3 regions of the Hydrotalea lipotrueae genome follow, and region 1 is predicted to be linked to each of the others. Evidence: riboswitches for the same ligand, from Rfam matches in the RefSeq annotation. Region 1 holds a riboswitch; each other region holds the start of a gene.
The links. Region 1 has a riboswitch for cobalamin ahead of metE (5-methyltetrahydropteroyltriglutamate--homocysteine S-methyltransferase). Riboswitches for the same ligand answer to the same signal wherever they lie in the genome.
Positions count from the first base shown of each region.

Region 2: another riboswitch for cobalamin. It lies ahead of JK139_RS11045 (TonB-dependent receptor plug domain-containing protein); the one in region 1 lies ahead of metE (5-methyltetrahydropteroyltriglutamate--homocysteine S-methyltransferase).
Region 3: another riboswitch for cobalamin. It lies ahead of JK139_RS15000 (ribonucleoside-diphosphate reductase small subunit); the one in region 1 lies ahead of metE (5-methyltetrahydropteroyltriglutamate--homocysteine S-methyltransferase).

Region 1 covers NZ_JAESDL010000033.1:6,821-18,844, reverse strand. The annotation lists gene JK139_RS14340 (PAS domain S-box protein) at 1-3,071, opposite strand, end outside; gene JK139_RS14335 (flavin reductase) at 3,455-3,931, shown strand; gene JK139_RS14330 (TIGR03643 family protein) at 3,928-4,158, shown strand; gene JK139_RS14325 (Rossmann-fold NAD(P)-binding domain-containing protein) at 4,394-4,732, opposite strand; gene JK139_RS14320 (cyclic nucleotide-binding domain-containing protein) at 4,873-5,142, opposite strand; gene JK139_RS14315 (hypothetical protein) at 6,065-6,850, shown strand; gene JK139_RS14310 (hypothetical protein) at 6,930-7,115, opposite strand; gene metE (5-methyltetrahydropteroyltriglutamate--homocysteine S-methyltransferase) at 7,255-9,582, opposite strand; cobalamin riboswitch at 9,757-9,947, opposite strand; gene JK139_RS14300 (DUF3050 domain-containing protein) at 10,285-11,094, opposite strand.
Region 2 covers NZ_JAESDL010000018.1:25,087-37,110, reverse strand. The annotation lists gene JK139_RS11065 (TolC family protein) at 1-1,182, opposite strand, end outside; gene JK139_RS11060 (trans-sulfuration enzyme family protein) at 1,388-2,575, opposite strand; gene JK139_RS11055 (APC family permease) at 2,593-3,936, opposite strand; gene JK139_RS15550 (hypothetical protein) at 4,129-4,410, opposite strand; partial or broken gene JK139_RS15895 (TMEM175 family protein) at 4,502-4,662, opposite strand; cobalamin riboswitch at 4,819-5,009, shown strand; gene JK139_RS11045 (TonB-dependent receptor plug domain-containing protein) at 5,143-7,077, shown strand; gene JK139_RS11040 (DUF6580 family putative transport protein) at 7,093-7,698, shown strand; gene JK139_RS11035 (ABC transporter substrate-binding protein) at 7,750-8,697, shown strand; gene JK139_RS11030 (cysteine-rich CWC family protein) at 8,684-8,899, shown strand; gene cobU (bifunctional adenosylcobinamide kinase/adenosylcobinamide-phosphate guanylyltransferase) at 8,896-9,411, shown strand; gene JK139_RS11020 (Dph6-related ATP pyrophosphatase) at 9,411-10,154, shown strand; gene cobT (nicotinate-nucleotide--dimethylbenzimidazole phosphoribosyltransferase) at 10,141-11,853, shown strand; gene JK139_RS11010 (adenosylcobinamide-GDP ribazoletransferase) at 11,876-12,024, shown strand, end outside.
Region 3 covers NZ_JAESDL010000044.1:460-8,332, forward strand. The annotation lists gene trxA (thioredoxin) at 191-565, shown strand; gene JK139_RS14985 (class I SAM-dependent methyltransferase) at 649-1,245, shown strand; gene JK139_RS14990 (hypothetical protein) at 1,295-1,459, shown strand; gene JK139_RS14995 (hypothetical protein) at 1,582-1,923, shown strand; cobalamin riboswitch at 2,151-2,337, shown strand; gene JK139_RS15000 (ribonucleoside-diphosphate reductase small subunit) at 2,453-3,424, shown strand; gene JK139_RS15005 (ribonucleoside-diphosphate reductase subunit alpha) at 3,473-5,857, shown strand; gene JK139_RS15010 (PAS domain-containing protein) at 6,036-6,512, shown strand; gene JK139_RS15015 (HAD family hydrolase) at 6,587-7,201, shown strand; partial or broken gene JK139_RS15020 (alpha-amylase family glycosyl hydrolase) at 7,207-7,873, opposite strand, start outside.

The sequences.
Region 1 (12,024 bases):
AAAATTGGTTGTACCTGTATGTGCAGCCAAATGGCCTCGCCTGATTTGGTATAATTTTTAATTTCACATTCAAAAGGTTGCTGAGCGGCAATCTGTTGACGCATATAGGTCTTTACAGCTACATCACTATCAGGCCCTTGTAAAAAACGAGCATTTTTTCCGATACTTTCAGTTAAAGTATAACCAGTAATTTTTGTAAATGCTTCATTTACATAAGTAATGTTTTCATGGGCATCGGTAATAATAACGGCATTGGTGGTTTCCTTAGCTACTATCGACAAGCGTTTCAATTCTTCTTCCTGCATTTTACGCTGTGTAATATCTTCTGTGGCGCCAATCATTCTTGAAACTGTTCCATCTTCATTTCTAATAATAAAACCTTTATCCCGCACAAATGCATAACTGCCGTCACTTTTTTTAAACCGGTACTCCGATTCCCATATATTTTGATTTTTATTTTTAAAAGCCAGCTTTCCTCTTTTCAGAATATTGGGCAAATCATCCGGATGTATATGGCTGGTCCAGAAATCACGATCCCACTCTAACACTTCCGAAGGATAGCCGAATAATTTTTCAAACCCATCTCCCAGTAATTCAACGGTATGATTGGCAATATTCCAATCCCATAGCGCATCGCTGGCAGCTTTGGCAATTAATTCGTACCGTAGCTTATTGGTAGCCAGTAACAGATAGTTGTAATGGTTTTCCATGATAATACCTACCAGCTTGCTCATGCGCTCTAATGTTTGCAATTGCAAAGCGGTAGGTGTTTTGGGCACCTCGTAATAAAATGCAAGGCTGCCTAAAACGGTATTATTTTTATTGAGAATGGGGATACTCCAACAAGCCTGTAACCCATACTGTAAGGCAATTTCTTTATACAGTTTCCATCTTTTATCATTTGCAATATCATCTACAATCACCCTTTCTTTGGTGTACATGGCGGTACCGCAGGAGCCGGCAGCAGGGCCAATGGGTGCACCATTAATGGCTTGCAGATAAGCAGCAGGCAGGTGCGGGGCGGCCAGGTGTTGTACGGTATTGTTGGATTGCAAAGTAAGCACCGAAGCCAGCATACCGGGATGCAGTTTTTCTAATTCAATCAGTAAAACATCTACCACATCTTTAAAAGCAACCTGTTGCTGCAGGTTTAAGTTGTATACCAGTGATTCAATATCCTGAATAGATTGCTGGTACTTTTGCAGGGTAATGTCCTGCATGGCCCCTACCATGCGGTAAGGTTTCCCATTTTCATCTTTCAATATTTTACCTCTATCTATTACATAGGCCCAGGAGCCGTCTGCTTTTTTGTAATAATAGGCTTCCTGCCAGAATTCTGCAGCGTTATCAATCGCTTGTTGTAAACTGGCAGCGACTCGTTCTGCATCATCCGGGTGTAATCTTGTTTTCCAATCCTGAATATTACCCTGATGAAAGTTCACCGGATAGCCAAACAATTCGGTATACCCATCTCCCCAGTACATTTGACCGGTAGTTAAATCCCAATCCCAAATTGCATTAAACGACACCTGTGCAACATATTCAAACCGCTCGTTGCTTTGTAATAATTGTTGCCTTGTTTTTGAACGTTCCGTTACATCATTTACCAGAATTAATGCAGCCGGTTGCTGGTTAAATTCTATCAGGTGCGAAATAATTTCTACTTCTAACCAATCTCCTTTTTTGGTACGGTGTTTCCATAAACCCTGGTAGGCCAAAATTGAACCTTTTCTTTCACGCTGAATAAGTTGTAAGGCTCTGGCATCTTGCTCATCTCTCAAATCGTAAATCGTCATTTGTAAAAACTCAGCCCTGCTATACCCATATTTCTGCACTGCCATTTCATTTACTTCTAAAAAAGCTTTGGTATTGGGGTGTATAATCCACATGGGTTGCGGATTATAATAAAACAGGTATTTATAAGTTTTTTCTGAAGTTTCCAATGCTTGTCTTACCTGCACTTCATGGGTTATACTTCTAAAAAACAAGGTTGTTTCTTGTTGATTCGGATAAATCCGGTAACGCATCCATTCCTGCCATTGCGGATGAAAAATTTCCAGTACATTAGATTGTTGCAATTGAAGGGCATTGTTGATGACCTGCTCAAACACCAGCCGTTCTGTACCCGGAATGGCCTCTATAATATTGGCACTTTTTCCATCGAGCGGAAGATGCAACAAGCGGCGGCCGTTAGAATTTAAAAATGTGCTCTTTCCGGTGGCATCAAATGTGGCAAATCCATCGGCCAATTGTTCTAAACTATTAATGAAATAATTCCGTTCTTTCTCAAAAATATTTTTTAAATACTCTGATGTATGCAACAATTCCTGTAACTGCTTTTCAATATTTTTTTGTACCGTTACATCCATGGTATTCACCATAATATGGGTAACCACTCCCTCAGCATTTTGAATGGGTTTGTACTTGATTTGATAAAACAACACACTACCTTCAAATGGCAGTTCAATAATGGTTTTATGCGTATGACCGGCCAATACATCACTATATACTTGTTGCAATGCAGGTATACGTTCCGGCTGTGCATATTCTAAAATAGAGTGCCCTACAACTAAATTTTTGCCCAGTAATGCTTCACTTTTAATTTCGGCTGAAGCATTGATAGCAGTAATGTTTAGGTTACGGTCTAAAATTATAAACGACTCATCTGTATTATTTAAAATGAGCTGCATTTCGGCCATTAATTTTTGGGTAACTGCAGCATGTTGTTGGCGCTCGGAAATATCGGCAATAATAGCCGATGCCCTTTGTTCGCCAGAGGTAGTTGTAAACAACCGGGAATGCATTTCAACAGGAAATTTTTCCCCATTGCTTTTTATGCCGATAAACCGGCCCTTCACCAATCCGCTTTTAGCTCGTTGTTCATACAGTTCAGCAAATCCGGGCATGTTTTCATCTATCAACCGGCTACAATGCATACCACGTAAGGCTTCTAAACTATAACCAAACATTTCGGCAGCTGCATGGTTAGCCTCTAACACCGTACCATCGGGTTTCGACAGAAAAACGGCGAGCGGTGCGTGTAATATAGTTAGATGATACATTTCTTGCATACACAAATCCTTATAGGATTGGATAAACGCAATATAATACGCTTTTATCTCCTTTAACGTTAAAGGTATTGCGTGAATATATAAAAAAATGCAACTTCATGAAAAAATATATAAAAATGAGTGAAACCACTTACCGACTCCACCAAAAACCAAATTCAATCACCTTATCATTAGTTCCGCATAATTTTATACAAATTATAATGTTTTAACATGATGATGTATTTACTGATACTTTACCACACAACAGCCATATCATCCTCTTTCTATAACTATTCGTTTTGCGGTATGAACAAAATACCTATTTAACAGTTGATATGTAACTATGGTGAAGACCTGGTAATAAAGCACCACTACCAACATATATGCTTTTAAAATTTTGAAATATGCAACGACCCTGGAATTTACCCAGTTTTCCCGTTTACAGTTTTGCTACCTATATGAATCATGCTGTAAACATGAACATTTGTACATATGTTACCCCGGTTAGTATGCGTCCGAAATTATACATCGTAGCATTATATCATAATACCCGAACCCTGCAATGGATGCAAAAAACAGATGAAGCCGTTTTACAATTATTGAATGAAAATCAATACACATTGGTACGTAGTTTAGGCCAAAAAAGCGGCCTCAAATTCAATAAACAAGAATGGCTAGAAAAAAAACAACTGTTAACCTACTGGAATCAATTTAAAGTATTGCATGGTGCTGCGGCCTATGTCCGGTTAAAAAAAATAAATACCTTTGATACGGAAGGTGACCATGTTTTATTTCTATGTAAAGTGTTGCAATATCAATCACTATCGGCCAATATCTTAACCACAGCTATTCTATCCAATAAAAAAATCATTAGCATATGACGCAACAGGAAACAGACCGCATTTTTGAAATGAACGGGGAAGACAGAACCCCTTTTGAAGCCATTGCTTTTCAATTTGGATTAACCGAACAGGATGTAATTGCATTGATGTGCAGCGAACTAAAGCGCAGTAGTTTTCATCTTTGGCGCAAACGTTTAAACAACGGCATCAGTAAAAAGCACGTACACAAGCGCAACACCGGTATAAACAGGTTCAAAAGCAAATAACCTGAATAAAATCAGTAAACGATAAGGCGTTTAAGCACCATACATTCCATTGTGTGTGATGAATGTCCTTGCTCCTCAAATATAGCCAATAACTTACCCAATACAATCATATACAAAAAATTGTTAATTTTTTAAATACCGTAAAAATCAGCAGCCCTTCCAATTGTGGCATTCATATTCCCTGCTTTCACTTCCTCCATTAAAGTAGTTGCTAAATGGGCACTCACTTCTACTTTTACACTGCAGGGATTATAGGGTGTATCTTCATGTATAGCACCTCTACTTTTCCATACATGTACATATTGTCTAAAAATATCAGTCTGGCCCCGGATATTTTAACCGCATATATTACATTGTGCATAATAACCGGCCATTGTGCTTTCCAAATATTTTTATCATAAGGCAGGCCTGCAGTTAAATAAACGGTATGGGCACCTTTTACTGCTTCCAAAACTTCAACAGCATGCAACAAATCTGCTTTTTTCCAGGCCACATTCGGAAACTTGGCATTCACCGGCCTATGGCTCACCAATTGAACGGGTTGTTGATGTTGTAATAATTCGCGGGTTAGCACATTGGCAACGGCGCCGCCGGCTCATAGAATGGTATGCATATCTTTTTTTGTTCCCACAAAACTCGTCCGGATGGCCGTACTATTCCGTTAACAAAAGATAAGAAATCGATTGATGTATCATAATACAATTGAATGCATACTTATTTTGCATTGGGCAAACTAAATATCCTGCGTCTTATGCGTGATAAGGAAACGGGTGTAATACCAATATATTTGGCAATATAATGCTGTGGTATTCGCTCCAGTACATCTTTTTCATACTGCAACAAGTCTAAATACCGTTCTTCAGGACTTTTTAAAATGAATAATTTAATCCGATCTTCAAAACATACCAAATAATGTTCAGCCAATAATCGGCCAAACCGTTCCATTTTATATGCCAATAACGGATAATTCAGCAACAACTGCATATTCTTGTAACTGATGGTAATGAGCAAGCTATCTTATCTTCCAAAGCCTGTATATAATACAAGGAAGGTTGTTAGGTTAAATAACTTTTAAAGGAAGTAACAAAATCGCGTTCAAAAATAAAATAGCCGGTAATTTCTTCACCGTCTTTAATATTGTAATAGCGCACAGAGCCTGACACAATAAACCCAAGATTGGTGCACACTTTATGCGGTTCTGAAAAGTAACTTTTCTTTTTAAGTCATTATTGTCCGGCAAAACTTAACTTAAAAATAGCTATAATCCTTTGCTGTAAAGAATTACAGGCTAAAAAATGGTTGTTTCAAAATTGGAGGGAGTACCCCATCTTTTGAAATCGGCTGAAATATGTTTCTGTAAAGGGTTTGAACCATTATTTTACAATTTTTGTCGGACAACAATGATTTTTTAAATATAACTTTTATTTAAAGAAATTGTTGTTTTTCTGGTAATTTTCTGCATTTCGACCAAGTTTTTCACCGACTATTGTGTATAAAAGTCTCTCCTTTGAGCTTCGTCATAAATGCGGGAAAATGAACAATTGCAAATACTACCCATCTGCTGAATATAGTCTAATTTATAGCTTCGGTTATTTCATCCTGTTTTGCACTTTATTCATCAGCACTTACAATACGTCAACGGAATGGTTGCCTTCTGATATAATATTACAACATAAAAATATAAAATTATATAATTCAAAAAAAGAAAAATATCATTTGTAAAATTGACCGGGTGCTAAAAAGGCTGCAAATCAAAAACGAGAAATCCTGCAACAGGTTTAATAAACTTTAAAATAAATTAGGAATTTTCAAATTATTAATCTATCTTGCTATTAACATTCTTTTAACAGATTTACGCACCTTCTTTTTTATACCAACCTTTTCTTTAACTGCTAAATTTGAATTTATGAAAAAGATGCTTGTATTTATATTTTGTTTATCAGTCACTTTTATTAATGGACAAACAAATAAAAAATGGATGTTTAATTCCGGCTTGGATATTGGAGCATGGTGGGGCGGAACAGGAATTTCTTCTTTAAAAGCAACAGATAATCCTGTATTAACGGGTGATTTAAAAACACAAATAGCATATACTGGCGATCTATATATAGAATGGTTACATAGAAAATACAAAAGCTCTGGTCCGGATTTTGGGCTAAAAACAAAATTAGTATGGGATTATTTTACAGCAAATAATGCGCAGTCGGGCAATAGTTTAGAATCTTTCACACTAAACTATATATCTGCTCCGGTATTATTTGAATATTGTATTTCCTTTAAAAATAAAGTTACAAGTGCCCGCTATATAGCACCCTCATCTACTACACAAACCTATATTTACAGTCATTCATATGGAGATAATATTGTAAGCAACACTACGGTCAATCCGGGTGGGTATAGTCCAGGCGGAGTTCCATTTTCTGATGCAATATTTTTGTATGCCGGGCCATCCATTAATTTTCTCGCTAAAGCTTTTCACAATCAAAATGGCAACGAATATGTTTTAAACAATAACCAACTAAATTCATCGTATGTTGGGTTTGTAGGTGGTGTATGTTTATATCTTTTTATGATTAATATAGATATATCATATCAAAGGGGTTTTACAAGTATTTATAATAATTCAAATGTTGTATTAAGTGGATTCTTAGTTAGACTGGGTTTTAACTTATCGAGAAGAAAATTTAATTAGTTGTATACACCTATCCTATATACAGGCAGTTTGCACCTATATTTTTCTATAGGTGAAGCAGGATGTAAAATGACTACATTTACAATTTCAACAATCCTTCCCTTACTGTATCGGCCATAGCGTTACTGTGTCTGTATGCTGCCTTTTCTGTAATACCTATATTGATGGGCATTGTGTTAGTGTGGCCATAAGTTGCATAAAAATAGGCACAGGTATAGCCACAGCACATTAATGCTTTTGATTGATGCATGTTAGTGTACTGCACAAAAAGCGAAAAATTTAAAACAACTCATACAATCATATAAACAAATAGCAGTATCAATTGACTATGATAAATAATATTTAATTATTTAATAAGTTATAATTAGGTAATTACAGTATGCAATTACCTAATTATCAAATTATCAATTTTTAGGTTGATGGACAGATAATCGCAACTCTTTTGCAGCATTTACCATTTCTACCAATGCTTTTTTTGTTTCATCCCAATGCCTTGTTTTCAGACCGCAATCAGGATTTACCCATAGTTTTTCAGCAGGTATAAACGCTTTTGCTTTTTCCATTAATGCTATCATTTCTGCTTTAGAAGGAACCCTTGGCGAATGAATGTCATAAACACCGGGACCAATTTCGTTGGGATATTTAAAATCGGCAAAAGCATCCAGCAATTCCATTTGTGAACGACTGCATTCAATTGTAATCACATCGGCATCCATGTCGGCAATATTTTGAATGATGTCGTTAAATTCAGAATAGCACATATGTGTATGAATTTGTGTTTCATCATGTACACCACTTGCCGATATTCGGAATGCTCCAACAGCCCATTGTAAATATTCCTGCCAATTTTCTTTTCGTAATGGTAACCCTTCACGAATGGCTGGTTCATCTATCTGTATAATTTTTATACCTGCTTTTTCCATATCCATTACTTCATCACGGATGGCAAAAGCAATCTGTTTACAGGTTTCACTGCGTGGTTGATCATTACGAACAAAACTCCATTGCAAAATAGTAACAGGGCCTGTAAGCATTCCTTTAACACATTTTTGGGTTAACGATTGAGCGTAAGAAGTCCACCGCAATGTCATTGGTGCAGGGCGGCTTACATCGCCATAAATAATTGGTGGCTTTACACAACGGCTGCCATAGCTTTGTACCCAGCCGTCTTGGGTAAATGCAAATCCGTTTAATCGTTCACCAAAGTATTCCACCATATCATTGCGTTCAAATTCTCCATGCACCAATACATCAATACCCATTGCTTCCTGCCAACGGATGGCCTCTGATATTTCTTTTGCAACTAAATCATCGTATTGCTCTTGTGTAATTTCGCCTTTTTTAAGCTTAGTCCTCCAACTTCTTACCTCGGCAGTTTGTGGAAATGAACCGATAGTAGTAGTGGGGAACATGGGTAATTGCAAGGCTTTACGTTGCTTAATTTTTCTCAAAGAAAAATCATTGAAGCGCTGTGTATCTTTTTCAGTAATAGCAGCAACACGTTGTTTTACGCTCTGATTGTGAATAAGAGTTGATATTTTCCTACTTTGATGTGCCTCCATATTTTCCTGCAATTTTAAAATTGCATCTGCCTGATGTTCCTTATTTGCCAATTGTTTCAGCGTTACCACTTCGTCAATTTTTTGTTTTGCAAAGGCAAGCCACTGTTTAATTTCAGGTTTTAATGTTTTATTGTTTGTTTCTAATTCCAGATCGCAAGGTGAATGGATTAATGAACAAGAAGGAGCAATCCAAATCCTTTCTACTCCAATTATTTTAACTGCTTTATCAATTAATGCAAGCGACTGCTGAAAATCATTTTTCCAAATGTTTCTGCCATCCACTAAGCCTAATGAAAGATTGGTTTTTGTTTTCACAAAATCAGTTGCTAAGATATCGTCTAACTGTGATGGGCAGCGTACCAAATCAAGATGTATTGTTTGCACAGGAAGGCTTAATACGGTTTGTAGATTTTGCCCATAACATTCAAAATAGCTTGTTAAAATTATATGAAGGCCGGGTAATTTATTCTTTATTTTCTGATATGTTTTTACAATAATTTGTTGTTCTGATTGGCTCAAGTCAAGTGCTAAACAAGGTTCATCAAATTGGATATAGTGGGCATTAGCATCATCTAATTTTTTCAATATTTCCAAATAAACAGGCAACAGTCTTTCGATGAGTTCAAGCCTGTGAAAGCCTTCTTCTTTTTCCTTACCCAAAAGTAAGTAAGATACTGGCCCCAGTAGTACAGGCTTTGCCTGAATACCATTTGCTTTTGCTTCTAAAAACTCATTTAACACTTTATTTGAATATAAAGTAAATTTTTGAGTGGCAGTAAATTCAGGAACAATGTAATGGTAGTTGGTATCGAACCACTTAGTCATTTCCATGGCAGTAACATCATAGCCATCTTTTTGGTACCCTCTTGCCATTGCAAAAAGCAAATCAATGTCTGGCAATTGTTTTGTTTCCATCAATGAATGATACCTTTCCGGAATTGCTCCAACCATTAAGCTGATATCCAATACATGGTCGTAAAAAGAAAAGTCATTGCAAGGTATCAGGTCAATACCTAATTCTTTTTGTAATTGCCAGTTTTGCTGGCGAATGGTTTTACCTGTTTGCAGTAATTGCTGTACAGGAATTTTGCCCGACCAATATTGCTCGGAAGCTTTTTTGAGTTCACGTTGGCTGCCTATCCTCGGGTAGCCTAAGTTGTGTGTTTGCATTTTTTGATGCTTTTAAAATGATGAAATCAGTTTAAAGCTCTTTTGCTAAACCTCATAATGTTTTGTAGAAGAAGTGAAAGAAATGGTATGCACACAATGAATCCTGCAAGAGTCAATAATCCTGCAAAATAATGGGCACATCAATTCTGACTGTCTGCTTCATTCCACGAAAGCATTGTCAACACGGTAAAGGCAGGTCTCCTGACTTGTAACATTTTTACCGTCCTTCCCATCTCGCTCAAGGCAAAACAGTGGATACACAAGGGTAAAAATTTAACGTTACTTACAGTTGCGGGACAGTTTGTGATTTGCACACAATTCCCTATTAATTTACGTTAAGTAAAACCTTTTCCGTTTGATGAAGAAATGTAGTAAAGAACTATTTGAATACAAATATATTATAACTTTCTATTAAAATTTCATCTCTGCAATTTTACCCTAAATCAAATCAAGCCATACATGTGTTATCGATTAGCCTTTCTTTTGTTTTTTTTGTCAACTTTAGTATTATTGTTCCTACTATTGTGACTATATAACACAAAACTTTTATTTAGGGTTTTATCCTTTTAACAGCAATTGAATATAACATTCATTCCGAAATCAATACCTTTAAAAATGAATGGTTGGTAATATTAACGGTTATCACGATAGCAAACCATTATTTATTATTTATGTCTGAAGCATTTCAGCTTACCTGCACCATTATTCTGCTTTTACAACGTTTAAGCTGGCAGTTGTTGTTGGTGCTATTATTTGTTTATAAACACCATCCCACAGGCTTATACGCTTTTGTAAAGAGGTAATAATTGCCTGTTCTGCTTCTTTCCAACGTTGTTCATCAGTACCACATAAGTTTGTTGTCATTTGCAGGGCAAGCTGGCTATGGTGGTTGCCGTCAACTTCAATGTGCTTTTCCAGATAATATTTGAAAATTGAGATACTTTGTGGAAAGTTTTTATGTATATCATTAACCATTGAAACAAACATCCCCGGAATTAAATCTTCGCGCCCAAATGTAAAGATGGCTGATTGCAAATAATCTTTTTGGCTGTTAATGATTTCAAATGTAAAGTCAACAAATTCACGTGCTGCTGACGGCACCTCAGCTGCTGCAAATGCAGTAACCATATTACCGGTATTTTTTAACACGCGGATAAATGTTTCCATTGGCTTAGTATCGGCGCCACATTGCTGCATGGCATCCAAATAAAGTTCAAAATGACTTTTTCTATGGCCAAAACTATCCATATCAGACTCTTCCCCCACTACTATTTCATTGATAAGGTATCTTGTATCAGCAGCACCTTTGGGAAACCAGGGGATGGCAGTACAGGTTAAATTATTTTGTAATGTCTTTAATAATGACATGAAGTCCCAAACAGCAAAAACATGATATTGCATAAAAACCTTCAGGTCATCCGTATTCCTAATGGCTGCATATACTTTATGCTGCATGATTTGTTGTCTGTAAGGCTCTATTGCCTTTTTTATATGCGCTATTGATTCGTTCATCTTTTAAATGTATTAATTTTATTAATTATTTAAATTAAGTATGCATTGTTTTTTTTGAAGCATGCAAAGTAATGAACAAATCATCTGCACAAAAATTTAATTAAGAGTAGGTAGATAAGAAAAAGCTATCAATCAATTGATACGCCCATGCTGCAATAAAGATGATAGTAAACTTAAGTTGATTGTTGGTTCCTATTAGGCCAACAGCACACAAATAATTATGTAGGCAAAATTTCTTTCATTTATTTTGATGAATCTACAATTAATGATAGACAAATTCAAAAATGACATCACTATTTTTTATCAAATAATTTTTCTGCATTTTTCTGCGAGTTCAGCGGGAAAAAAATCTTCCGCAGATAGCGCTGATGGATCAATCATTTACATTTTAATCCAACTCCCTGCCTTTTGCGCCTATACTTTGCGGGCTTTGCGTGAAAAAATAAACCACAACGGTAACAGAGGATTACACAGAAAATTTTTTACTTATTTTTAAAATCAACCTATTCTGTAGTTCATCTGCGGATTCATCGGAAAAATCATCTCCCGCAGATAAAGCTGATTTACGCTGATGAGAGTTGGTTCATTGTCATTTCTATGCATTGCTGAATGCATTTATTTTATTCTTTGAAAAAAATGCCGATATCCGTCCGATACCGGATGATCATCACAAATCAATTGATTATTTTGAATAGAAAAAGCTGTTCCATTTGGCCCAAACCATAGCTTGCCGGATGTAGAATTGAGGAGATGTACAATTTTTTATAAGTACTGTCATAAGTAATAAAAAATTGATCATTTGATTGTATGGTGCCATTTTCGGAAAGCGTATAAGTAGAGACTTGTTGAAAAGTTAATATAACATGGGTATCCGAAGCTGTAATTGTTTGTACAGCAATACCGCAATGGAATACTTCCATTGCCATTGCC
Region 2 (12,024 bases), on a different contig from region 1:
TTCATTTTGCAACTGTGTGTTTTTGTAATTGAGCTTGGATTGCTGGTATGCAATTTTGCTTTGCCCATTGTTAAAAACAGGAATACTTAAACTTAAACCCAACCCCTGACCAAAGTTGTTGGTAATTTGATTACTCCATCCCTGCCACAACTGTCCAAAGTTTCTTTTAGACTGAGTAATAGAAATATTTGGACTTTGCACATAATAGGTATTGGTACCAATTTTTACAATAGGCTCTGCACCGGTTATTGGTGAATACCCATTGAAAGTGTACCCATCAATCTGATTAAAAGAATTATAAAAGTTGGTACCTAAACTTAGGCCAAACCCAAGCGTAGGATATAAAGCTGCTTTGGCTACCTGAATATTTTTTTGTGCAGCCTTTAACCGAAAGGCGTTACCCTTTTGTAAAGGCTGATTATTCAAAGCTAAAGCATACACAACTTCGGGTTGTAAATCTGCAAAGGATTCTAATGGTATCGTTGAAACATCTGGTGTATCTACTTCAAAGGGTGCAGCAGCATCCAAATTCAATACTGCTTTCAATTGTAAAACGCTTTGTAAAAAAGTGGTTTTAGCAGCAATGTAATTGCTACTATCATTGGCTAATTGTGCCTCTAGTTCAATTTGGTTCAACTCAGGCAATGCACCTGCATCTACCTGCTTTTTAGTAATATCTAACTGCGTTTGCGTTTGTTGAATTTGTACCTTACTAATATTAATTTGCTCATTGGCACTTAATACCTGTAAATAATAGGTAGCCACATTTAATGCCGCATCGTTCGATGCTTTTTCTACATCGGCCAAAGCCGCCTGTGCACTGAATTGAGCGGCAGAAACATTGCTCTTCAATCGATTCCAATTGTATAAAGTTACATTGCTATTGGCTTGTATATTTTGATACAAAGCCTGTGTATTGGTGTAAATATTGGTGGTTCTGTCAATTGACCGGCCAAATTGCACCCCAACACCCGTTCCTAACGAAACGGTGGGTATTTGAAATAATTTAGCCTGCTGTACCTGCAATGCAGCCAGTCTGGCCTGCACATCAGCCTGTTTTACAGAAATATTGTTTTTCATGGCATATTCTACGCATCGCTGCAAACTCCACTTGTCTTCTTTGTTTTGCGCATTGCTATACAAGAAGAGTAAGGAAAAACTAATCACCAAAAAATATTTCATGCATTATCGTTTGTGTCCATTAAAAAACATTCCCATACCAGTTAGATGCCTGATTCTCTATTTTATATGGATGTTTCGGAAAACTGCATTCCATACCTCCTTCAAATTGTTTAGCCCCCCGTTAACCAAAAACTATCTTCAATCAAACATCTTATTACAAAAATAACAGAATAGTTCAGGCACTCCGAAATTTTAGATAAATGGTTTATTGAGCAGGAGCAACGGCTTTTAGAAAGGCCTGTTGTAAATCGGCCACCAAATAATTGGCTTCTTCTAATCCAATATACAAACGAAGCATTCGGTGATTGGGGTTCATTTTGTTGTATTCATTTTTTGGCATACCGGCGCAACGGGGAATGATTAAACTTTCATAACCACCCCAGCTAACCGCCATTTTAATATGTTGCAGGGCATTACAAAATAATTCTATTGTTTCAAGCGCTACCGGCTTTAAAACAAGGGTACACAAGCCACAGGCGCCTTTCATTTGTTGCTGCGCCAATTCAAACTGCGGAAAACTGCTGTCGAACGGAAAGATAACCGATTCAACCATGGGCTCCTTTTTTAAATAACCAATAACCTGTTTCGTGGTTTGTGTAATATGCGCTAACCGCATGGGCAATGTTCTAAGGCCGCGAATTAACAACCAGGCATTAAAGGGCTGTATACCACTGCCTATATTCATATATTCACTATTAAAAATGCGTTGAATCATTGCGCTGTTACTACTTAAAACACCTGCTACCACATCGCTATGTCCGCTAATGTATTTAGTAGCCGATTGCAGGCTAATATCAATACCCATTGCAATGGGTTGCTGATAAACGGGTGTACAATAACTGTTGTCGATAACGGTAACAATGTTGTGCCGTTTTGCCAATGCTGCAACAGCACGAATGTCCTGCAGTTCATACGTCCAGCTATTGGGCGATTCTAAATAAAACAATGTGGTATTGGGCTGTAGTGCATTTTCCCAATTTACAATAGCTGTTCCATCAATATAGGAATGCGTAACACCAAAACGGGGTAAAATTTCTTCAAACATTTTTCTTGCCCAGGTATACACACCTGCTACACTTACAATATGACTACCTGATTTTACATTGGCCAGCACTGCTGCAAAAATAGCTGCAGCACCACTGTTAAACACCAAACAATCTTCCGCACCATCTAATGCAGCTAGTTTTTGTGTCAGCATTTTAACTGTGGGATTTAACCCACGGCTATAGAGCCAGGTATTGTATTCATCAGCAAAAGCTTCACGCAAATCCGCCACCGTTTTAAAGGAAAAATTAGAAGTTTGCACAATGGGTGGAGCCACCGCCCTGAAGTAGGCCTCATTATCTTCGCCCAGCTCATTTAAAATGTATGATAAAGAATAAGTATCTTCCATAGCAATTCAATAAATATTTAAATAATGGTTTCTTTTCGGTTTTGTTGTTTTTTATGAAACAGAAAATACAATGCAATAAATCCAGCCAATACCAAAATACCAACCAGCGCTGTATCAGGACTGTGAATAATAATGCTGATACAAACAAACACATAGGCAGCAATAAAAATAAGCGGCAGTAATGGATATAATTTCATTTTATATATTCCGGTGCCATCTAAGTGTTTTGTTTTTCTTCTTAAAATAAAAATGGTAGCACTGGAACCCACCATACCAAACGAATCTAAAAAAATAGTGAAATTTAAAATTCTTTCAAAGGTTTGGGCAAAGAATAAAATTACAATACACATTGCAGCAAATACCGTTAAAGAAACAGTTAACACCTGATTTTTATTATTTTGAACAGCAAATGCTTTAGGCAATGAACCTTCATCACTCATTGCATACATGACTCTTGGATTGCTAAGCAATAAGGCATTTACATAAGAAAGAACACCCACAAACAAAAAGAATGAAAAAATTTCAGCACCTCGAATGCCAAATACATTTTGAATTAACACATAAGCAATTTCTGTTTCATTTTTCATCTGATGAAAACCGATAACCCGATAATAACTCAGGTTTACCAATAAGTACAATACAATAATGATGGTAATGCCCATAAAAATACCACGGGGCATATTTTGGGCCGGCTTGTTGATTTCATTACCAAAATTGATGGTTTGCTGATAGCCTCCATAAGTAAACGATACAGCTATGAGACTAATCCCTAAACTTTGAATCCAGCTCATATGTGGAGTGCTATCAGCCATAACACTTGCTGTTGCTACTGCCTGATGATATGGAAAAAACAAGGCCGCAATGAGTACCACTATCATTCCTATTTTAATTAGCATTAAAATATTTTGAGCCTTTGCACTCATACGCAAACCCATTAAATTAATACCATAAAACACTAAAATAGCCCCGGCACTGATAATGGCTTTATCAATATCCGTCCACTGATGACCGGGAAACAATTTTGTAATATAACCACTTCCTATTAATGCAACGCCACTTAGTGATGCAGCATTGCTGATTAAAATGATACAGTTAATGGCAAAGGCAATACTAGGATGATAGGCTACTGAAAATATTTTATAATACCCGCCGGTAACCGGGTAACGGCTACCTATTTCCGCATATGTTAAAGCACCACAAAAAGCTATCAATCCACCCAATATCCATGCAGTAAAATAAACAGATGGCGTAATGGCATCCTTGGCAGAAGTAGCGGCGGTTCTGAAAATACCCATTCCAATTACCAGCCCTACTACAATCATGGTAAAGCTAAACAAATTCAGTTGTTGTTTTCCCTGCATGTTGCTAAAGTATGGCACTCAATATAGTAAAGAAATCAATGAAACACAGAAAAAGCTGTTCATTCTATAGGCCACTTTCTATCCATGCATAAATAGCAGGATAGATACCACCCTAAAAACCGACCCATGAATTGAACATAAAGCATCATTTTCCGGCAATAAGCAATGGCACATATCTGTTCAAAAAACAGCTCAATATATTGGTTTAGAAGTTGAGATGATTCTTTTTTCAATACGCCTGTCCGGCACAATCCAAATAACAGCTACTACCCCATATAAAAACAAAGCCACCCAGGCATTCCAAAATCCAACTGCAATGGCAATAATATAAATATAAACTGAAACTTTTCCCTTAACATCATTGTTTATGACTGCAGCTAAAGCAGCCTCTTTTCCATGCAATGCAATTAACGTACGAACCAAAATAAAGTAAGCAATGGCATTCATTAATAACACAAAGCCATACAATACCACCGGTAAACTTTCAAAATGATTTCACCATCCATCCCGACACAAATGGTACCAATGACAACCAAAAAAACAAATACAAATTTTCAATAATATTTTACCGTTTACAAGCGCAACACTTTGCATTAAATAAATGGTGGTGGTTACTCCAGTAAATTCCAATATAAATAAAACTCAAATATAACTTAGCAATACCGGCCATATTGCTTGTAATGCACTAAATGTAGCAGTATGTGGCACTTTAAACTCTAACACCATTATGGTAATAATTATGGCTATTACGCCATCGCTAAAAGCTTCCAATCTTCCTTTTCCCATGGTGAATCATTCGGTGAAAAAATGAAATTAAATAAAAAATGTACAATTCAAAGCAATTACTATTTTTGCCTTGTATTTGGTTCTTTTTATTGCATTGCAAGCCATTCTTTCAACGGTATGCATTGTGATAGAAGGATTAAAAGGGAAACCGGTGTAATTCCGGTGCTATCCCCGTAGCTGTAAGGGCCTCAGTAAAAGAGAAAGCGATAACAACCACTGTTCCTAAAACGGAATGGGAAGGTGCTAAAGCCCCAAGCCAGAAGACCTGCCAGATACAGCCTCATTGAAAAATGAGTTTGTCATTCACGGCTTTCGGGTGAAAAGCATGGAATGTAAAAGACTGTCTGCAGCAGTCGATTATATTTCTCCGTTTTTTTGTTTTCCTGAAAGCTCATTGTTTCATTTTAAAAACAATCAACAATGAGCAAAAAATTAACGCTCCTTCTTACATCCATAGCTTTGGGCTATGCAGCTTTTGCACAACAAGACTCTATGGCCACCCGCCAGTTAAACGAGGTGGTAGTAACCGCTTCTAAAACACCTATTAAAGAATCAGAAACGGGTAAAATTGTAACCGTAATTGATCAAAAAACCATTCAAAACCATGCAGGCAGCAGTTTAGCTGCATTGTTGAATACACAGGCAGGTTTTTTTATTAATGGCAGCAACAATGCATTGGGTACTAATTTAGATTTGTACTTCCGTGGTGCTTCTGGAGGCAATATGTTAATTGTGATTGACGGAGTGCCGGTGTACGACCCCTCACAAATCAACAATTCATTCGACCTGAATAATATTCCTTTAGACCAGGTAGAACGTATTGAAATTCTGAAAGGCGGACAAAGTACTTTATGGGGCAGCAATGCCGTTGCAGGTGTTATTCAAATTTTTCTAAAAAAAGAAGCCAAAAAGAAAATGGCCCTGAATGCCAACGCATCTTATGGCACTTATAACACTTTCAATAGTGGTGCCGGCATTAGCGGCTCGCTTAAAAAATGGGATTATTTGGTGCAGTACAACTACATTAAAAGCGCCGGTTTCCCTGCTGCTTATGATAGTACGGGTAAGCAGAACTTTAAAAAAGATGGTTTTGAGCAAAGCAGCGTAATGGCTGAAACCCGTTACCATTTTTCGCCTTCATTAACAGCAAAAGCGTTTGGCAATTTTAGCCATTACCAAACCGATTTACCTGCCGGTGCTTTTACCGATGAAAAAGATTATACCCTTAACAATAAAAATAATTTGGGTGGACTGGCATTAGATTTTCAACACAAAAAAGTAAACTGGATTTTACAGGGAAGTTACCAGCAAACCAACCGCCATTATGTAAACGACAGCACTTATGTTTCGAGCCCTTATTACAATTATTCGAACCAGCAATATAACGGCAATACCACTACGTTAGAAACCTTTGGCAGTATCCGTTTCCAAAAACATATTCGCCTGGTTTCGGGTATTCAGTACCAACATCAAAACACCAGCCAAAGCTATTTTAGTACCGGACCTTACGGACCCTACACTTCTGAACTGGGACAAGACAGCGCCAATGTTAACCAGCTTTCGGCGTATGCCTCTTTGCTGTTGCTGAATATTCATGGGTTTAATTTTGAAGCCGGTGGCCGCGTTAACCACCATTCCATTTATGGTAACAATGCAACTTATACCCTTAATCCCTCATTTGTAATTGATGAAAATACCAAGTTATTTATTAACATTTCATCAGGCTATAATATTCCTTCGTTGTATCAATTGTATAGCGCTTATGGCAACAAAAATTTAAAACCTGAAAGCAGTACTACTTATGAAATTGGACTCCAAACCCAAAGCACAGATAAAAAAATGAGCCTGCGCCTTGCTGCATTTAAAAGAGATACCAAAAACCTGATTATTTTTTATACCGATGCCAATTACAACAGCTACTACATCAATCGCGACCAACAACACGACTATGGCTTTGAAGTAGAAAGCAATACACAAATTGGTACAATTGGCACCTGGAGTAATAATCTTACCTATATTGACGGGCATGGCATTCAAAATGGTGTTAGTGTAAACAACCTGTTCCGACGTCCTAATTTTGTGATGAACAGTGTACTTACCCTTTCGCCCGTAAAAGGCTTTACCATTGCACCGGCCTTTAAATACGTAGGTACTCGTTTAAAAGGGCCTTATGATATTGGACCTGATTTACAGCCCGCTTATTATACTGTTGACTGTTTTATCAGCTACCGGGTTAACAAACAAATTCGCCTGTTTACTTCGCTCAACAATATTACCGACCAACAATATTTTGATATTGTAGGCTATAACAGCAAACGCTTTAATATGATGACAGGGGCTTATTTTAACTTTTAAATTAAAACAATCGTTATGTCTATTCAAAAATTCAATCCGGCAACAGCAATTGTATTGTTGTTTATTTTATTAGCCGCTGCTTTGCGTATTTGGAATGCCGGCAGTACCCTATCGCCTTTGGCCAATTTTACGCCCATTGGTGCCATGGGGCTATTTGGTGGTACTTATTTCAATCAGCCCTGGAAAAAATATGCATTTCCTTTAGGTGCTCTTTTTTTTAGTGATGTGATAATGATGCATACCATTTATGCAGGTTACGGTAACGGGTTGCTGTACAAAGGATGGATATACACTTATCTTGCATTTGCAGTAATTGTTTTAATAGGCACATTGATTAAGCATGTAAAAATGAGTACGGTAATCACCGCGGCATTTGCGGCTGCACTGGCACACTGGATTATTACAGACTTACCCGTTTGGTGGTTTGGTGGATTAGATATCAGAAACGGCCAACGCTTACAGCGCAATTGGGATGGGTTTGTTCAATGTTATGTTCAGGCTTTACCCTTTTTAAGGAATATGCTGGTAGCCAATATTGTATACGGCGCCATTTTTTACGGCAGTTTTGAATGGCTGCAAAAAAAATATCCGGCCTTATCAGTGCATGCGGTTTCAAAATAATAAACGTACAGGGCTTGCTGCAGTAGCCCTGTTTTTTCTTAAACCCATACTATGCTAAAAATTGTTTCCTTTTTGCCGGCCGCCACACAAATGATATATGATATGGGCCTCGACCATATGCTCTATGGTATTACCTTCGAATGTCCTGAACCTGCCCTTTCTCAAAAACCCAAAGTGGTTCGCTGTGTTTTAGAAGACAACCATTTAAGCAGCACTGAAATTGATACTATTTTTTCTGCTGCGAAAGCATCGGGAAAAAGCTTGTATTATGTGGATGAAGATTTACTCCAACAAATAGAACCCGATATTATTTTTACACAGGATGTTTGTGAAGTATGTCAGATTGATACGGCCTGCACTGCCGCTGCCATTGCCCGATTGAAGAAGCAACCACAGTTAATTGCCTTAACACCGCAAACACTGCAGGATGTGTATCAAACTGCCATCACTATTGCTACTGCCATAGGTAAAGAAGAAAAAGCATATCAGTACCTGGCACAACTGCAACAAACCACAAACCATATTTTAGATAAACTTCGTCAGCACCAAATGCCGCTTAAAACCGTGGCATTGTTGGAATGGATACAACCCATTTATAATTGCGGACATTGGATTCCTTACCAGATAGCCATGGCCGGTGGCATAGACATGCTCAGCCATCCCGGTGGCGATTCCATTGTTACCCCCTGGAGCAAAATTGTACGTTACAATCCGGAAATTATCATCATTGCACCCTGTGGCTTTTCCATTCATCGTGCAAAAGAAGAAATACATCTTTTAACTCAATTTCCGGAATGGAATGGTTTAAAAGCAGTACAAAACCGGCAAGTTTATCTGGCCGATTTTGATTTGTTTACCCAACCCAGTGCCGGAACACTTGTTAACGGTATTGCCTTGCTGGCAGCATTATTTCATCCCCAATTATTTCAGATTCCTGCATCATTGCAACATAAATATCTTCAGCTTTATCCCCAAACCTTTGCTTATGCCACACCATGAAGAAAAATTATGCGCCCGCTGCCAGCAACCTTTTGAATGTAAAGTGGGCGATATAACCCATTGCCACTGCACTGAAATTACATTAACAGATGCGGAAAGATCTTTCATTGAAAACCGTTACAGCGATTGCCTTTGCAAAGCATGTTTATTGGCACTAAAAAACAAATATATTTTATTTAAAGAAAAATATTTTTTACCATGATTATTTTAATAACCGGTGGAGCCAGGAGTGGCAAAAGTAATTATGCGCAAAATCTGGCATTAAATATGAGCAACAGCCCGGTTTATGTTGCCACGGCTAAGGACTGGGGAGATGATTTCACCGAAAGAATTCAACACCATAAAAATAACAGAGGAAAAGAATGGATGAGTTATGAAGAAGAATTTGAAGTGAGCAAACTGCCTATTCAGGAAACAGTTGCAGTAATAGATTGCATTACGCTATGGCTTACCAATTTTTTTATCAAAAACCAAAACAATATTGATACAGCACTAATAGAATTTAAAAAAGAAATAATAGCCATCCATCAAATGCCGGGTACTTTTATCATTGTAAGCAATGAAATTGGAATGGGTGTTCACGCAGAAACGACCATTGGCAGAAAATTCACGGATTTACAAGGCTGGGCTAACCAATTCGTTGCCTCACTGGCCGATAAAGTGATTTTTATGGTGAGTGGTATTCCTGTAATCATAAAAGAAACAAATCAATAATGGCACATCTATCTGTTTTTAACTGGAGTGGCGGCAAAGACAGTGCATTGGCACTTTATAAAGTTTTTCAAAATACTGAATGGCAGGTTGGCGCATTACTTACCTCTGTAAATCAAACTTATAATCGGGTGTCTATGCACGGTGTTAGAAGTATATTGTTAGAACAACAGGCTGCCGCCATTGGCATACCGTTAGTAAAATTATTACTGCCAGAACAACCTGATATGGATATCTATAACAGACTGCTCACCAATACCATGCAACAATTCAAAGCACAAGGGTATACCCACTCCATTTTTGGCGATATATTTTTAGAAGATCTGCGCAACTACAGGGAAGAAAAAATAGCAGCAGCCGGCTTTCAGGCACATTTCCCTTTATGGAAACGCAACACTATTGAATTGGTGCATGAGTTTATTGATCTCGGCTTTCAATCTATTATCGTTTGCACAAAGGCAGAACTGTTAGATGAAAGTTTTGCAGGCAGAATCATTGATCATGATTTTCTGAAAGACCTTCCCGCAAATGTTGACCCATGTGGCGAAAACGGTGAATTCCACAGCTTCGTTTTCAATGGCCCTATTTTTAGGCAACCCATCCCGTTTACCATTGGCGAAAAAGTATTGCGGACCTACAACGCACCTAACAATGCAAGTAACCCCTGTTCATCACAAAATCATCAACAAAACCAGATGGGCTTTTGGTTCTGCGATTTAATTCCTGCTAACCATGGAACTATTTGATGTATTCAATAAAAGAAGAGATACCCGGCATTTTACCAATGATGTTGTTCCGGATATGGTATTAGAAAAAGCACTGCGGGCAGCACACATGGCTCCATCTGTTGGATTAAGTGAAGCCACCAAATACTATTTGCTATTAGAGCAGCATATCAAGAATGCTATTCACGAACTATTTCAAAGCGAAAACCAAAAAGTTGAAGCAGAACTTTTACACAACACTGCTCTGTTACAACAGTACAAAAAATTAAAACTGGAAGCAATTAAAGAATCGCCCGTTGGATTAATTATTACAACTGATTATAGTGTACTGGAAAAATTTACCATTGGCATTTCAGGCACTGCCGATACCCTGCAATGGAGCAGTGTTTGTGCTTTACAAAACCTATGGTTATCATTAACTGAAGATGGATTTTCACTCGGTTGGGTATCTATTCTAAATTTTACGGCATTTAAAAATTTACTGAATATACCGGCGCATGAATACCCATTGGGATATTTTTGTATTGGGAAACCGGCAACCGATTATGGACAACAACCCATGCTGCAAAAAGATGGCTGGAAGTCCAAATCAAAAAATTCGGAAGTAAAAGAAATTAAACAGTTATATCCTACTGCAAGTAATGCTGCAAACTTTCAATTCAGTAAAATTGCCGGAACAAACAATACTTTGCTCAAAGAAGCACTCATCAAAAAAACAAATGGCAAAACCAAACCCGTAGGTGCATTGGGTATATTAGAGTCCATTGCAGTTAAAGTTGGATGTATACTGGAAACAACTGCTCCGGAAATAAAAAATCCGAACATGATTATTTTTGCGGCTGATCATGGTATTGCTGCAACCGGACTGGTAAATCCATATCCGCAGGTAGTTACACAACAAATGGTTCGCAACTTTTTACAAGGTGGTGCAGCCATTAATGTTTTTTGCAGGCAAAACAACTTAAAACTTACCATTGTTGATGCAGGTATCAATTGCGTTTGGAAAAATGAGGATTTAGCATATCCCAATTTTACAGTGAGCAAAATAAATATGGGTACTAAAAATTATTTGGAAGTACCTGCAATGACCAAAGACGAGTTGGTAACCTGTTTACAAAAAGGGAGGGAGTATATTCTCCAACTAAAACAACAGCAATGCAATACAATTGCCCTTGGCGAAATGGGCATTGGCAATAGTTCATCGGCAGCACTTATTATGCATGGCTTATTAAATATTCCTTTAGCAGCATGTGTGGGAAGAGGCACTGGCACAAATAATGACCAATATCAAAAAAAATTGAAAGTATTGGAAAAAGTGGCTCATCAATACCACCTCCATCATAACAATATCGACCCTTTACAACTTTTACAACTAATTGGAGGATTTGAAATTGCCATGTTAACAGGCGCTTACTTGCAGGCGGCTGCGGAAAAAATGGTGATTATTGCTGATGGATTTATTACAACAGCAGCATTGCTTGTAGCAAAAAAATTACAGCCAAATGTTACAGATTATTGCATAGCATCACATCTTAGCAACGAAAAAGGTCATCAGCAAATGTTAGCCTATCTGCAATTACAACCATTGTTGCAATTAGAATTACGTTTAGGTGAGGGAACCGGTGCAGCATTAGCCCTTCCCTTAATCCAGTCGGCTATTGCTATGCTGAATGAAATGAATGATACCGATTCCTTTCAAATCAACGGACCTTCCAACTAAATTAAATTTTTTATTTGTATACATGAAGAAGCAAATACAATTTTTTTTTACTGCATTAATGTTTTTTACCCGATTACCGGTTCCAAAAAATATTAACCACAACCAAAATTTACTGCAACAGTCGGCTCGCTATTTTACCTGGGTGGGTCTCTTGGTTGGTTGCATTACTGC
Region 3 (7,873 bases), on a different contig from region 1:
TTAAAAATTTGATGCAAAACTATCATCAGCAAAAAGCCTGTACTGTGACATATATCACCCAAAAAAAATTCCTTTTTTTAAACAAACAGCAAATAATGGTTCCTCTTTTTGCCCGGTTATACAACCCATTATGTGATAAACATCACCAAACAACAAAAACTGATGTTGTAACTTCGCTAAAAATTTTACAATGGCAACGAAACATTTAACCACCCAGGAATTCAAAGACTTTGTTTTTGATTATACCAAAGAACAGGAATGGAAATACAAAGGCAACTTGCCTGCTATTATTGATTTTTATGCAGACTGGTGCGGGCCTTGCAAAATGGTAGCTCCTGTTTTAGAGGAATTATCGAATGAATATGAAGGAAAACTGATTGTTTATAAAGTAGATACCGAAAAAGAACAGGAACTGGCTGGCGTATTTGGCATTCAAAGCATACCTACTTTTTTATTCATACCGGCAGAAGGTCAACCCATGATGCAGCCCGGTGCTTTACCCAAAAAAGTATTTAAACAGGTAATTGAAGAAGAATTACTGCCTATTGCAAGTGAAGAAAAATAAAGAAAAGTGAGAACCCGGGTTATATTGTAATAATTGTGCCCGCTATTTTTATTGTTAATGGGTGATATTGAAAAAAGAATAAAATGATGACAAATTTTTGGGACCAACGGTATGCAGAAAATGACTCAGTGTATGGATTAGAACCAAACCAGTTTTTCAAAACATTTATTGATAACAACAAACCGGGCACAATATTATTACCCGCCGAAGGCGAAGGGCGCAATGCCATTTATGCTGCACAGCAAGGGTGTACCGTTGATACATTTGATTACAGTGCAGTAGCAAAAGAAAAAGCACTGCAACGTGCAGCATCATTGGGTGTCACTATTCATTATGAAGTAAAAGATATCAATGATTATGTTCCGGAAAAACAATATGATGCGGTAGCACTCATTTATGTGCATTTACCCGAACCCCTCCGAAAAAAGTTTCACGCCAATGTAGTAGCCTCCATAAAACCCGGTGGTTACTTAGTGGTAGAATCTTTCAGCAAAGAACAAATACATCATAAAAGTGGAGGACCAACCGATCCTAATTTATTATACGATGCACCCACACTCTGTGCCGATTTTCAATTATTACATATTATCAGTTGTGGCCAAAAAGAAGTAATCCTTTCAGAAGGAAAATTTCATTCAGGCAGTGCCGATGTGTTGCGATTAGTAGCCCAGAAGTTGTAATTTATTACTGCGTGGATGAATAGGCTATGCAATGCACCAATTTTGATGCATGGAACATCAACTTTTTTATGAAAAGAATATTGCTGCTTGTAATTGTATTGATTGCATTTTCAACTGCCTGCAAAACAAACACAAAACCCCCATTACCAGCGATGACGATACAACAAAAGTTGATGTTGACCTGAATGGCCGGCCTTTCAGATGCCGCCGGTAAAAGGCAATGGGGCAAAAAGTAAATGAATTAAAAAACTACCTCCACTAACTACCAGTCAGCACAATGCTTTATTACCCGAACAATTGCTCAACTTAAAAAGAAGCAGTTTTGAGGCAACCCACATGATGGGCTTTTCAACCGCAGATGCTACTTATAAAAACGAAGATGGCAGCCAAAAAATTAAATTAACGCTATTTGATTGTGCAGGCGATGCCGGAGCAGGTATTTATTCGCTGAATCATCTTACAAAAATGAATATTCAATCCGAATCAGAAGACGGCTACACCAAATCAATTGATTTTATGGGGCAAAAAGACATGGAAACATATCAAAAAAACAACAATAAATACGAATTAATTTTTTTAGCAAACGATAGATTACTCATTAACATAGAAACCAACACACTTTCTGAGGATGAACTAAAACCGGCGGCAGCTTCACTTCAAATTAAAATCCCATCCTAATTCCATTATTTTTCGATATATTTTATCTGAAAACCCAATATCTCCAAAGTATTGAATCCAAAAATTTTTCACAGGCCTTCCACAAATTGTATTCGTTAAAAAAAATCATTCCTTTGTATGAGGTGGATTGAACAAAAAAGATTAGTGCAGTTTTTTTTGTTTGAAGAGAAATATGTTTTCAACATGGGGTTAATAACAATTTTGCCATTTAAACCCAAGCTTAACTATTTTGCTGCTCGGTTTAGGGTTTCCTTCACATGGAATGAATAGGGAATCAGGTGTAAGTCCTGAACTATCCCCGTAGCTGTTACCCATTTTCAAATGTTTTGGCAAAACACACCACTGTTTCAAAAGAAATGGGAAGGTAGCCAAATCATGGGAAGTCAGAAGACCTGCCTTAAACCAACACATAGCAATGCTTTCGGGCGAAAAGCAGGTTAGTTCAGTATAGGCCGGCAACCACTTATTCCGGTTTATATAACAACCACTTCAGCACCGAATATTCATAAAACAAAAAAATTGTAATACTATGAGCAGTGATGAAATTTTATTGAAAGAAAACAAAGATCGCTTTGTAATTCTGCCCATTAACTATCCGGCTATTTGGGAAAAATACAAACAACATGAAGCCAGTTTCTGGACCGCAGAAGAGATTGATTTGAGCTCAGATTTAAAAGATTGGGAAAACCTGAATAACGGCGAACGCCATTTTATTTCACATATCCTCGCCTTTTTTGCAGCCAGCGATGGAATTGTCAATGAAAATTTAGCGGTTAATTTTATGAGCGAAGTTCAACTGCCGGAAGCACGCTGTTTTTATGGCTTTCAGATTATGATGGAAAACATTCACTCAGAAACCTATGCGTTGTTAATAGATACTTACATTAAAAATCCCGAAGAAAAAAACAGATTATTTCATGCCATAGATACTGTGCCTGCCGTAAAGAAAAAAGCAGAATGGGCTTTGCGCTGGATAACCAATGGCAATTTTGCAGAAAGACTGGTTGCGTTTGCAGCCGTAGAAGGCATTTTTTTCAGTGGCAGCTTCTGCTCTATTTTCTGGCTCAAGAAACGAGGTTTGATGCCCGGATTAACTTTCAGTAACGAATTGATTTCACGTGATGAAGGTTTGCACTGCGAATTTGCATGCCTGTTGTATAAAATGCTGCAAAACAAATTATCGGAAGCACAGGTAAAAAGCATTATTACTGATGCAGTGACCATTGAAAAAGAATTTATTACGGAAGCACTACCGGTAGATTTAATTGGTATGAATGCCAAATTAATGCAACAATACATTGAATTTGTGGCCGACCGCTGGTTGGTTGAACTGGGCTACCCAAAGGTGTACAATGCCACCAATCCATTCGACTTTATGGAAATGATTTCGCTACAAGGCAAAACCAATTTCTTTGAAAAAAGAGTGGGCGACTATCAAAAAGCCGGTGTAATGAGTACCAACAATGTATCACAATCTTTTTCATTGGATGAGGATTTTTAAAGTAATTCAATATCCCAATAAAATAATTTCAATTAAAATAGTTTGACCATGCACGTAATAAAAAGAGACGGAAGAAAAGAAACCGTAAAATTTGATAAAGTAACCGCACGAATACAAAAATTATCCTACAGCCTTAGCCCAATGGTGAATGTGATTGATGTAGCCAAAAAAACCATTGAGGGTATTTACGATGGCGTACACACTGCAGAATTAGATAATTTAGCTGCCGAAACCGCCGCATCGCTCACCATTACGCACCCCGACTATGCTATTCTGGCTTCACGTATTGCCGTAAGCAATCTACACAAAAACACCATCAAAAGTTTTTCTGCAACCATGCGGCTTTTATACAATTACACTGATACACATTCCGGAAAAAAAATGCCATTAATAGCAGATGATGTAATGGAAGTAATTGAAACCAACGCAGAATTATTAGACAGTACCATTATTTATGACCGCGATTTTGCCTTTGATTATTTTGGATTTAAAACATTAGAAAAATCATACCTGCTTAAAATCAATGGCAAAATTGTAGAACGGCCGCAACACATGTATATGCGGGTAGCCATTGGTATTCATAAAAAAGATGTAGAAAGCGCCATTAAAACCTATCATTTAATGAGTGAGCGCTGGTTTACCCATGCTACACCTACCCTGTTTAATGCAGGCACACCCAAACCACAAATGAGCTCCTGCTTTTTGTTAACCATGAAAGAAGATAGTATTGATGGCATTTATGATACATTAAAACAAACCGCAAAAATATCGCAAAGTGCGGGTGGTATTGGATTAGCCATTCATAATATACGTGCTACGGGCAGTTATATTGGCGGCACCAATGGCACCAGCAATGGCATTGTGCCTATGCTGCGGGTATTTAATGATACAGCACGATATGTAGACCAAGGAGGCGGTAAAAGAAAAGGCGCCTTTGCAGTGTATTTAGAACCCTGGCATGCCGATGTATTTGAATTTTTAGACCTGAAAAAAAATCACGGCAAAGAAGAATTGCGGGCAAGAGATTTATTTTATGCACTATGGATTCCCGATTTGTTTATGAAACGAGTAGAAGCCAACGAAGAATGGAGTTTATTTTGCCCTAATGAAGCACCCGGCTTAAGCGACTGCTGGGGCGAAGCTTTTGAAAAATTGTACACACAGTATGAAGCAGAAGGCAGGGCCCGCAAAACCATTAAAGCACAAGAGCTTTGGTTTAAAATAATGGAATCGCAAATAGAAACCGGCACACCTTATATGTTGTATAAAGATGCTGCCAACCGCAAAAGCAATCAACAAAACTTAGGCACCATTAAAAGCAGTAACCTATGTACTGAAATTATGGAGTACACGTCGCCTGAAGAAGTGGCGGTATGTAATCTGGCTTCGCTGGCATTGCCACGCTTTGTAGAAAACGGCAGTTTTAATCACGAAAAATTATATGAGGTTACTTATACCGCTACCATTAATTTAAACCGCATCATTGATCATAATTATTATCCGGTAGAAGAAGCCAGAAATTCAAACCTAAAACACCGCCCCATTGGTTTAGGTGTACAGGGGTTGGCAGATGTGTTTATTTTATTACGCCTGCCTTTTGAAAGTGACTTAGCTAAAATGTTAAATAAAGAAATTTTTGAAACTATTTATTTTGCTGCCATGACAGCCAGTAAAGACCTGGCCATTCAGGAAGGTGCTTATGAAACATTTGCCGGCTCACCCTTATCAAAAGGTATTTTCCAGTTCGATATGTGGGATGCAACCCCTTCTAACCGTTGGAACTGGGAAGCACTGAGGCAGGAAGTAAAACAATATGGCGTTCGCAATTCATTACTGGTTGCACCCATGCCCACAGCCTCTACCTCGCAAATACTCGGCAATAATGAATGTTTTGAACCCTACACTTCTAATATTTATACCAGAAGGGTATTAAGCGGTGAATACATCATAGTAAACAAACATTTACTGAAAGATTTAATTCAATTGGGTTTGTGGAATAACACCATGAAAACGAAGATTATTGCGGCCAATGGTTCTATTCAAAACATAGCAGAAATACCCGCAGATATTAAAGAATTGTACAAAACAGTTTGGGAAATTAAACAAAGAAATATTATTGATATGGCTGCCGACAGAGGTGCATTTATCTGCCAATCGCAATCATTGAATTTGTTTGTAGATGCTCCCAACTCATCCAAACTTACTTCTATGCATTTTTATGCATGGAAAAAAGGCCTTAAAACAGGCATGTATTATCTGCGGTCACAGGCAGCCACACAGGCTGTTCAGTTTACTGTAGAGAAACAGGCAGAAATTACTGCACAACCGGTAATACCAGTGGCAGAAGCTGCAGCCGAAACCGATGTAACAGCCACCATAACAGAAGGCGCTGTTTGCACCATGCAGGAAGGATGTATTAGTTGCGGCTCATAAAATCAGCAAATGGATACTTTTTAAAAAACCGTTATAAATTATATAACTGTTTTTTTATATCAATTAAAATATTGAAGTTTGTTCAATGATTAAAGGCTTTTTTAGACTGAAAGGATAACAGAATATACTTAGGCGAAGAATAACAATGAATTTTACTAAACATCAGAAAAATAAATTCATGGAGAACAACCCAACGCCACATCCTTTGCTTTGCTGGGATATTGTATTAGAAGGAATAGAACGGCGCAAGCAATTAAAAAAAGATTTGGAAGCACTACAAAATATTATGTACCGGAACGAATGGAAAGAAGTGCGTGCTGCTTTTCAGGAAGCCTTAATTTGGGAAGATAAAACCATTATAGTTACCGATACCCAATTAAACATCATTCACGCCACTGAAAACTTACATACCATGAATGGTTATTGGCCCCATGAAGTAATAGGCCAACGCCCAACGCTATTTCAGGGGCCGGCCACTTCTCTTGATACACGTAAAGCCATTAAAATGGCTATTGATGCCTTGCAACCTTTCCAAACCTCATTAGTAAATTATCGTAAAAACGGCAGTATATATACCTGCCATATTGAAGGCTTCCCCATATTCAACCAATCAGGCAGGTTGGTAAATTTTATGGCTATTGAAAAAGCAGCTTAATCAATATTTTTAAACCATTACTTCAGCTATTGACTACTGTATTGTATCAACATAATTTGATTTAATATTGTAGTATGAAGTTAGTTAAAAATATTATTTTCGATTTAGGTGGTGTTTTCATAAACCTCGATTTTCAAAAAACAAATGAGGCATTTCAACAACTAGGTGCCACACAATTCTACAGTTTCTTTTCACAAACCCACTCCAATAGCCTTTTTGCAGCTTTAGAAACCGGCACCATTGCAACACATGATTTTTATGATGCTTTCAGAAAACAAACAGGTATCCTGGCAACAAACAAAGCCATTGCCCATGCCTGGAATGCTATGTTAATTAACTTTCCACCCGAAAGAATTGAATGGCTCAATTTGATACAAAATAAATACGATGTTTTTCTGTATTCCAACACCAATCAAATTCATTACGATTGTTTCATGGAAATGTTTAAACGTGATACCGGCAAAGACAATTTTAACCGCTATTTCAAAAAAGCCTATTATTCTCACAAAATAAAAATGCGCAAGCCGGATGCAGATGGATTTCAACTTATTTTACAGGAACAAAATTTAGCCCCGGAAGAAACTTTATTTATTGATGATACGTTACCTAACATACAAACAGCCCATTCGTTAGGATTACAAACCATACACCTGAAAGCACCACTAACGGTGTTAGATATACCGTTATAACTGTTCTATAATCGAATCACCATGGCTTCATAAGGGCGTAAGGGCATTTTATTTTTTAATGTGATAGTTATAGGTGTTTTTACATAATTGGCCAATACCACTTTTGCTTTAGCAGATAATGTAGGACTACTAAATACCGCATCTTTAGCAGAAAAATTCAATAGTATCAAAAATTTACCGGCAGCATCTTCTCTAAGGTATGCATATACCTGTGGATTGGCTTTATCCAGCAATGTGTATTTGCCATAAACCAGGGTTGGGTTGTTTTTACGCAGTTGTACTAATTTTCTAAAATAATGCAGACAACTATTCGGGTCATTTTCTTCAACAGCAACGTTCACTGTTTTATAATTCGCATTGATGCCAATCCAGGACATTCCGGTTGTAAAACCTGCATTTCTGGAACTATCCCATTGAAAGGGGGTTCTGCCATTATCCCTTGCTCCAAAAGAAAGATTTTTCAGCAGTGCTTGCACATTGCCGCCCGTCATTTGTGTATGCTTGTATTCATCTAATATTACCTGATCCCGATAATCATGAATGGATGAAAATTTGGGATTGGTCATGCCCAATTCATCCCCATTATAATAAAAAGGAGTGCCCCGCATGGTAAGTAAAAAAGTAGAGAGCATTTGTGAGGAATGGGTTCTAAACTGTGGTAGATCATTTCCA